4 regions of the Staphylococcus delphini genome follow, and region 1 is predicted to be linked to each of the others. Evidence: predicted binding sites of a transcription regulator. Region 1 holds the regulator's gene; each other region holds the start of a gene.

Region 1 (2,215 bases):
GGTAATATTTTTTTCGACAAACGTTTCCAGTCGTTTGATTTCGCTTTGTTGACGTTCATATTCCGCGAGTCGCTTTTGAAAGTATTGATCTCGTAACTGGATAAACTTCGCATAATTGCCGACATAATGTTTCACTTCGCCTAGTGAGACGTCATAAATTTGCGTCACAATTTTATCGAGGAAGAAGCGGTCGTGTGAAATAATGACGATAGCACCTTTAAAATATTTCAAATAATCTTCTAACCATTCTGTAGTCGCCATGTCTAAATGGTTTGTCGGTTCATCGAGTAAAAGCAAGTCTGGTTCACTCAATAACATTTGTGCGAGTGAGAGCCGTGTTTTTTGACCGCCACTAAAATCATTAATAGGTCGGTCGTAATCTGCCTCACTAAAATCAAGGCCATTCAACACAGTTTTGATTTTACTGTCATAATGATAGCCTCCGAGTTGTTCAAATTCATTGGATAATTGTTCATATTTTGCGATATGCGTTTGATATTCCGTCGTTTCATAAGCTTCCGCATGTGCAGCGAGCCAGTCGGTTTCTTCTTGCATACGTTTGCCAAGCGCTTTCACTTGTTCAAAAGGTTTTGCCATTTCTTCAAAAACCGTATTTTCAGTATTTAAAGTCATTTGTTGTGTTAAATAGCCGAGTTTAAGACCTTTGATTTTTGAGATGTGGCCTGAGTCATATGATTCTACACCTGCGATAATTTTCATCAATGTGGATTTACCCGCACCGTTTCGACCTACGATACCAATGCGCTCCCCTGTTTTCACTTCAAAATTAACGCCTTCAAAAATTTCTTCGCCATCAAACGATTTCGTAATCTGACTTAACTGCATTAAAATCATAGGGCATACTCCTTTCGTTCTTATTTATTGTACAACAAACCCTATATGTATCAAATACTAAATGTTTCCTTATTATATAAATTAAGTTATAATTAAAAAACAGACTGTGAAAGCTATCACACACATTAGAAATCATATCGGAGGACTTCAAAATGGGAAAATCAATGAACAAAATTCCTAGAGCGACTTTAAAACGTCTCCCTTTGTATTATCGATTTGTGAATACTTTAAAAGCGAAAGGCGAAGATCGTGTTAATTCAAAAGCCATTAGTGAAGGCTTAAATATAGATTCAGCCACAATACGTCGAGATTTTTCTTATTTTGGTGAATTAGGCAAAAAAGGTTACGGTTATAATATTGATAGTTTATTAGAATTTTTTAAATCAGAATTAAGTGATTCAGATATTATCAAAATTGGTATCGTCGGTGTCGGTCACTTAGGTACAGCATTAATTTCGTATAACTTTTCAATCCATGATGATATGACCATTACAGAAGCCTTTGACATTAGAGAAGACATCATCGGTACGACAGTTGGGGATATTACGATTAAGTCGATGGATGACATTAAAGAAACCATTGCTTCAGGAGAATTAGAAGTTGTCATAATTGCGACACCTGAATCAGCAGCACAGGCAGTGACCGATCAATTAGTCGAAGCAGGTATCAAAGGTATCTTGAATTTTACGCCTAAACGTGTTCACGCGCCACAATCAGTACAAGTACATCAAATTGACTTAGGGATTGAACTCCAATCGCTACTCTTCTTTATGAAAAATTATGGTGTAACGGAAGAATAAAAATTGACGAACTGAGCTTATAAACAATAGCTCAGTTGAGCGTTTGCTAATAATGACTAGAACACAAAAAAGCAACGTCCTTGTGAATAAGGTAGGCGTTGCTTTTTTGTGTGTCAATCATTAAGCTTTTTGAACGGTAATGGTCCAAGAAGCATCACCTAATTGCTCGAATTCAGTAATGGGATAATTTTGTTCTGCTGCCCATTGAGGTATAGCTTCTGTAGCTTGTGTGCAATCGAAATCTATTTTCAACTCATCACCAATATTTAAATCTTCCATTTTCTTTTGTGCTTCTATTAATGGGAAAGGGCATACCATTCCAATAGTGCCTAATTCATGTTTCATTTTTTATCACCTTTCTTTAATAATTTAATGAGATGCATTTGCTGAAGTACTAACAATTTGCGTTTGACGTCGTGCGGCATTTAATGGTTTTACAAATAAGAAATAACTCATGAACCATGTCCCTAGTATCATTGAAGCTAAACCTAACCATCCTTGCCATGAAAGTGCTGCTGTAGCAACTAAGCCATTACCGATAGAGCAACCTCCAGCGACTG
Region 2 (2,215 bases), 260 kb from region 1:
AAACCGAAACCAGCAATAATCATCAAAATAATTGTCACGATTTTAATCATCGCAAACCAAAATTCAAATTCGCCAAACGCTTTTACAGACACCGCATTGGCTGCAGTTAACAGAACAATGACAATCAGACCTGGAATCCATGTTGGTAACTCTGGAAACCAAAACTTCATATATGCGCCAACTGCGATGACTTCTGACATCCCTACAACAATCCATTGAAAAATGTTGGCCCATGCAGTCACGTAACCAGCAACAGGGTGGATATAGTCTGTCGCATAGTTTGCAAATGAACCAGTTGATGGATCAAGATAGACCATTTCTCCCATTGCGCGCATGATTAAAAATAAAAACAAACCTGCAACTAAATATGCAAAAATGACAGAGGGACCTGTCCACGCAATCGTACTAGATGCCCCCATGAATAAACCGACACCGATAGTACCACCGAGTGCGATCATTTGAATCTGTCGAGAACTTAATCCTCTGTGTAATTGATTATCTTCCATGACAACGTTCCATCTCCTTTTGTAACCCCTACTCATATAAAATTGATGTTGAACCGTGCATGTCGCTATTATACTATAAACTATCAGAATTTGAAGAAAAAATTAAAAATGTTAACCCATTCATTTAAATTCTTATTTTCAACGCCAAACAGCCTTGATGCGTATATATATCCGTTACAGCTTTAACCCTTGATATATCGGTCATCCTATACAACAGTATCGTTATCCTATTAAAAATCACGCTTCGATATGATAGCGCTTGCATCGTCGACCGTCGAAATATTGTCACATTAATGTATTGTGATTATATTCACATTATCATCCGAATTGCTTATACTAGGTTTATTATTTAAGAAAGGAATCTAATTTATGAAGGATACTAATATTAAATGGGATACAATTTTTTATGGTCGCCAGTGGGTTTCAAATATTATTGAGACAATTCAAAAGAAAGATGTACTTCAGAGCTTTTATCTAAGACGTTATTTATTAAGAGCGATGATGGCTGGATTTATTATTAGCATCATTACCGTTTTTGTATTAGCAGTTAAAACAACATTTGCGCCTGACGTAGCGCCTGGTCTCGTGAATATGGCGGGTGCATTTACTTTTAGTTTTGCCCTCGTGTTAATTTTGTTCACCAACTCTGAGCTTCTGACGAGTAATTTCATGTATTTTACGGTGGGATTGTATTATCACTTGATTCGTCCAACACGGGTACTTAAAATATTCACGTTATGTTTTGTTGGAAATATGATGGGTGCTGTCATTTTGTTTAGTTTACTTCGGTTTTCCAACGTCATGACACCGGATATGCTACAAATGCTCGATCATACCGTTCAGGTCAAAATTCATGATTATAGTTTTCAAAACATTTTAGTCCGTGCCATTTTCGCCAATTTCTTTATTAACATTGCATTAGTCATTGCCATGCAGATTGATGATGTGTTGGCCAAAATATTTGTCATGATGTTCGGTGTAACGATTTTCGCGTTTATGGGCTATGAACACGTTGTTTATAATGCTTGTTTGTTTATTGCCAGTGCCATTTATCAAACAGACGCTTTCAATATGCTACATATGACTAAAAACATTATCGGCGCTTTACTTGGCAACTATATCGGCGGTGGCCTAATCATCGGCCTATTTTATGCTTATCTGAATGATCACGGTCAATTCAAAGCGATTAAAAAGGAAAACAAGAAGAACTAATGCATCATTTGTGATAGATGAGTACACGTCATCATTGATTGCGGTCTATGTTATAATAGGGACAATTCAAAGACTAAGGAGCATATTATGGATCGCACACGTATCGTTAGAGGTGTCCTCATCTCAATTATTTTAGGTCTACTCTTTTTCTTCCTAAATCAAACACAATCCACCTATACGACAACCGAGTTATTGCTACGTTCAATACTCGTTGCCATTGTCTTTGCGATATTATACTTCGTCGTCTTCACGCTTTTAAGTCACGACACACGAAAACGCATTTATGGCCCTCCCCTACTTATTGGCATCATCTTAGGTATACTCGTAGGGCAATGGCTAGCGCATGCTTTAGTAGGTCTTGCAATCGGGGTTGCAATTGGCTTAATCGTCGGTGCAATACGACAACGTTTTTTTAAGGAGTGATGAAATATGTCAACACAGACGATTGGTATCATTGTCATCGTAATTCTTTTAATTAGTTTTCTTCCTAATGCCTA
Region 3 (2,215 bases), 850 kb from region 1:
TATCCAAATGTCCTTTTAATTTTACTTCACCCGCTTCATCCACATGTGCAGTAATGACATCTTGTGTGACACCTTGATTTTCCGCTTCCTTCACTAAAAACTTTTCAGAGTTCACCGTCCCACCGTAACCATGCAAAAATAACGTCGGTGTTGCGCTATCAATATACTTGGCATGTTTCGGATTATTGGCGATTGATGTATTGCGGTAAATGCCTATATACGTCACCCACACGACAATCAATAGCACCACTATACCAATACTCCATTTCCAAAACTTTTTCATGGATGTCACCTCTTTATACGCCCTCGATGCAGTCTCATCGATGTTCACTAAATTTACCTGATTCTATTGCAAAATCTATGAAAAGTCAATTTTGTGCACCTTTCCTATATATTGTGACTAGTGTTTCACATGTGGCGTTTCATACGTTTGGTTGAACAGTTTATAATGTACAAATTTGGAAAGTTCATTCGAATGCGTAATCACTAAAATGGTATCGTTACCGCCCACTGTGCCAATTACTTCTTTTAAATTCATTTGATCGATATAAAAATTCACCGTTTGCGCAAAACCAGGTGACGTTTTAATAATTAAGTACGTATCTTTAATACTCAGCGCAATAATCTCCTCTTGATACAAATCAATGAGCCGTGCTTTCGCTTCTTTTTGTGCATTTTCGTTATATTGTCTGTAGCATCGTTGTTGGTTTTCTGATGGCATTTTATAGATCTTCAACTCATTTAAATCTCGACTAATCGTAGCAAGACTGTATCGGATGCCAAAATGCTGTTCAATATAATCTACAATTTCTGCTTTCGTATGAATATCGTGTTCCTTTACAACCATCGATACTAAGTCTAATCTCTTACTCTTCTTCATACTTTTAAACTCCTTAATCTGATGATAGGTCAGTCAGACAACCATACACATCATTATCATAACAAAACAATTGATTCTCAGATGTGAACTTTTTGGCACCTCTCAAAACGCCCTTTTTCATATTCATCAGACGCACCTGCCTATCAAATGGATATCCATACATCATATTGAATGAAGCACCATCTTTCATTGCGCGTTCCATGTCATATTCAATGATTATTCATCCACATGCACCATTCAAGTACTCGGCATGCATAATCTATCAATTTTATGCATTGAATACATCATTTGTATGAAGTATTAGACATTGTTATTGAGAAAAAATTCACAATACATATAAAGAAAGCGCTTTATACTTTGGGTGTATTAAAACAAAGGAGGCGCAACAATGGAAAAGAATCCTATTCAAGTCAATAGTGAAATCGGCACATTAAAAACGGTTTTACTGAAACGACCTGGCAAAGAATTAGAAAATCTTGTGCCCGATCATCTCAGCGGTTTATTGTTTGATGACATCCCTTATTTGAAAGTGGCTCAAGAAGAACACGACAAATTTGCACAAGTGTTAAGAGATGAAGGTGTCGAAGTCGTCTATCTCGAACAATTAGCAGCTGAGGCGATTGCTGACAAGGCTGTACGCGAACAGTTTATTGACGACATTTTAGCAGAATCTCAAAAAACAGTACTCGGTCACGAAAAAGAGATTAAAGCACTTTTTGAAAATTTAAGTGACCAAGAACTCGTCGATAAAATTATGGCGGGTGTGCGCAAAGAGGAAATTCAACTCGACATGAATCACTTAGTGGAATATATGGACGATAGATATCCATTTTATTTAGACCCTATGCCGAACCTCTATTTCACAAGAGACCCTCAAGCTTCTATCGGCCGAGGCATGACGATTAATCGCATGTATTGGCGTGCACGTCGCAGAGAATCGATTTTCATGACGTACATTCTCGCACATCATCCTCGCTTTAAAGACGCGGATGTGCCGGTTTGGTTAGACCGAAATTGTCCATTCAATATTGAAGGCGGCGATGAATTAATTCTTTCAAAAGAAGTGTTGGCCATTGGTATTTCAGAACGGACGTCAGCACAAGCGATTGAACGGTTAGCCCGTCAAATTTTATTCGATGACCAATCAACATTTACGAAATTGTTGGCAATTGAAATACCGAACAGTCGTAGTTTCATGCATTTGGACACAGTATTTACGATGATTGATTACGACAAATTTACGATGCATGCGGCAATCTTTAAAGAAGAAAATCAAATGAATATTTTTACGATTGAAAAAGATGAAACAACGAACGATATTAAAATTTCTCACTC
Region 4 (2,215 bases), 370 kb from region 1:
CGGTACGTTAGAGCCCCACATCATAATGTAAGACGAATTGTACCAGTCACTTGATTCTGGCACGTCTGTTTGTTCACCCCAAATTTGTGGCGATGCTGGTGGTAAATCCGCATACCAATCATAAAAACTCAACATTTCCCCACCGAGTAACGAAATAAAACGCGCACCCGCCGCATAACTGATCATCGACATCGCTGGAATTGGCGTGAAACCAGCAATACGGTCTGGACCATCTTTTTTAATCGTGTAAATGAGCTGTGCTGAAATGAGTTGAGACACATCTTTCCAATTCGTGCGGACATGTCCCCCTTTACCACGTGCTGACTTATAAATTTTTGCTTTTTCTTCATCTTCTACAATGGATGCCCACGCTTTAATCGGATCTTGATGTTCCTCTAAAGCTGCCGTCCATAACTCCCAAAGCTTACCTCTCACATAAGGATATTTAATACGTAACGGGCTATATTCATACCAAGAAAACGATGCCCCACGCGGACAGCCACGCGGTTCAAACTCCGGCATATCCGGTCCACAACTCGGATAGTCGATTTGTTGATTTTCCCAAGTAATCACACCGTTTTTCACAAATACCTTCCATGAGCATGACCCGGTACAGTTAACACCATGTGTCGTACGTACCACTTTGTCATGACTCCATCGTTCACGATACATCTTTTCCCACTCACGGCTTTTATGTTCTAATACTGACCAATTGCCATTAAATTTTTCAGTCGGTTTAAAAAATTGCATTCCAAATTTAGCCATAGATATCCTCCTTTTTCGCATAGCACGCCCTATCACTCTGATTGTACATTTATTCACAAAATGAAGATATTAGGGAAATACCTAATTCACTAGTGGGAATCCCTAGTGTTTGTTGTGAATTAAAATGAAAAATAGGGAAATGATAACGTAGAAGTTTATGAATAAAAAATATTTCAGATTTTTCTGGCAATTATGAAATTTAAGGTTTATAATTAGTCTATCACATAAAAAAGGGGCTAAAATTATGAATAAAGTAAAAGAATTACCAATTGAAGTCTTGGAAAATTTAGAATCATGTTCATGTGCTTGTGGAACTGTTACTGGTAAAGGATCAGGCGTTTAATTATAGGGAGGTTATTAATATGAGTAGGGTTAAAGAATTGCCAATTGAAGTCTTAGAAAATTTAGAGTCATGTGCATGTGCTTGTGGACAAAAAATAGGAAGTGGTAACGGGAATTAAAAAGGGGCAGTTGTTCCTTTTTAATTTTTCCTTATTTGGAGGGATTTTATGTTTATAGCTGAAGATTTATTATTTATCACCGCTGATAGTAAGTATTTAATTTATAGTGGCTCATATCATAAAGCGTTAATAGTAGATTCTGAAATATTTGCTAACTTACATAAACGCAATTGCAAATATTTTTCACAAAAATATCTGGATAAAGATATACTTGAAAAATTAATAAAGCATGGAATGATATTTAAATCTTATACAGACTATGTTATAAACAATTATTATAATTCTACATTTAAATTTAGAAGCACTGATATTTCAATAAATACCGTTTATTTCCACGTTACTCAACGTTGTAATCTAAAATGTAGCTATTGCTATAATAAAGATAATTTAAATAAAGCTGATATGTTAAAAACTGATACTGTGAAAAGCATTATAGATAAACTTGTAAAAATAAATGTTAAGCACATTAATTTTACTGGGGGAGAAATTTTATTACGTAAAGATATTGAAGAAATAGTGAAGTATACATATGAAAAAGGTATATCTATTGATATTTTAACGAATGGTTTACTACTCAGTAAAAGAAAAAATTTATATAAATACGTTGACAAATTCATAATAAGTTTAGATACATTAATTTCTGAAAACAATAAAAGAATCGGATTGGAAATAGATAAATTATTAAGCAATTTAAATAATATACCTAGTGAGTATAAAAACAAAATTTCAATTAGATCTGTAGTATTTAAAGATAGCAAAGATTGGATTGATGTAAAAAATCACATTGAAAAGACTTTAAAAATGCAACATATTAAGGTTCCCTTCATTCCAAATTCACAAGAAGAAATAAACTATATGCCTGACATGAATTGTTTTGTTAACGACGAAGATAATTGTATTCTAAGTGGAGCAACTTGTGGGGCTAGTTATAAGATATTAGCTATTGACTCGGATGGATGCGTATACCCTTGCCAAACAATGATTAATAA

Evidence for each region. Region 1 encodes Rex, which represses fermentation and respiration genes when NADH is low (regulators of the CRP and FNR family bind a similar motif). Its sites were predicted from a motif close to TTGTGAAATATTTCACAA; they were not measured.
Region 2: a site for Rex is predicted at 805-822, ahead of EL101_RS02780 (formate/nitrite transporter family protein). Genes of this name have one in related genera too.
Region 3: a site for Rex is predicted at 1,194-1,211, ahead of arcA (arginine deiminase). Genes of this name have one in related genera too.
Region 4: a site for Rex is predicted at 807-824, ahead of EL101_RS02280 (nitrate reductase subunit alpha). Genes of this name have one in related genera too.

The regions. Positions count from the first base shown of each region.
Region 1 is NZ_LR134263.1:912,143-914,357, forward strand. It holds gene EL101_RS04105 (ABC-F family ATP-binding cassette domain-containing protein) at 1-855, opposite strand, end outside; gene EL101_RS04110 (redox-sensing transcriptional repressor Rex) at 1,008-1,655, shown strand; gene EL101_RS04115 (sulfurtransferase TusA family protein) at 1,776-2,000, opposite strand; gene EL101_RS04120 (YeeE/YedE family protein) at 2,025-2,215, opposite strand, start outside.
Region 2 is NZ_LR134263.1:649,719-651,933, reverse strand. It holds gene EL101_RS02785 (amino acid permease) at 1-506, opposite strand, end outside; gene EL101_RS02780 (formate/nitrite transporter family protein) at 876-1,718, shown strand; gene EL101_RS02775 (hypothetical protein) at 1,806-2,141, shown strand; gene EL101_RS02770 (hypothetical protein) at 2,148-2,215, shown strand, end outside.
Region 3 is NZ_LR134263.1:63,337-65,551, reverse strand. It holds gene EL101_RS00285 (alpha/beta hydrolase) at 1-283, opposite strand, end outside; gene EL101_RS00280 (arginine repressor) at 401-880, opposite strand; gene arcA (arginine deiminase) at 1,269-2,215, shown strand, end outside.
Region 4 is NZ_LR134263.1:539,617-541,831, reverse strand. It holds gene EL101_RS02280 (nitrate reductase subunit alpha) at 1-765, opposite strand, end outside; gene EL101_RS02275 (radical SAM/SPASM domain-containing protein) at 1,275-2,215, shown strand, end outside.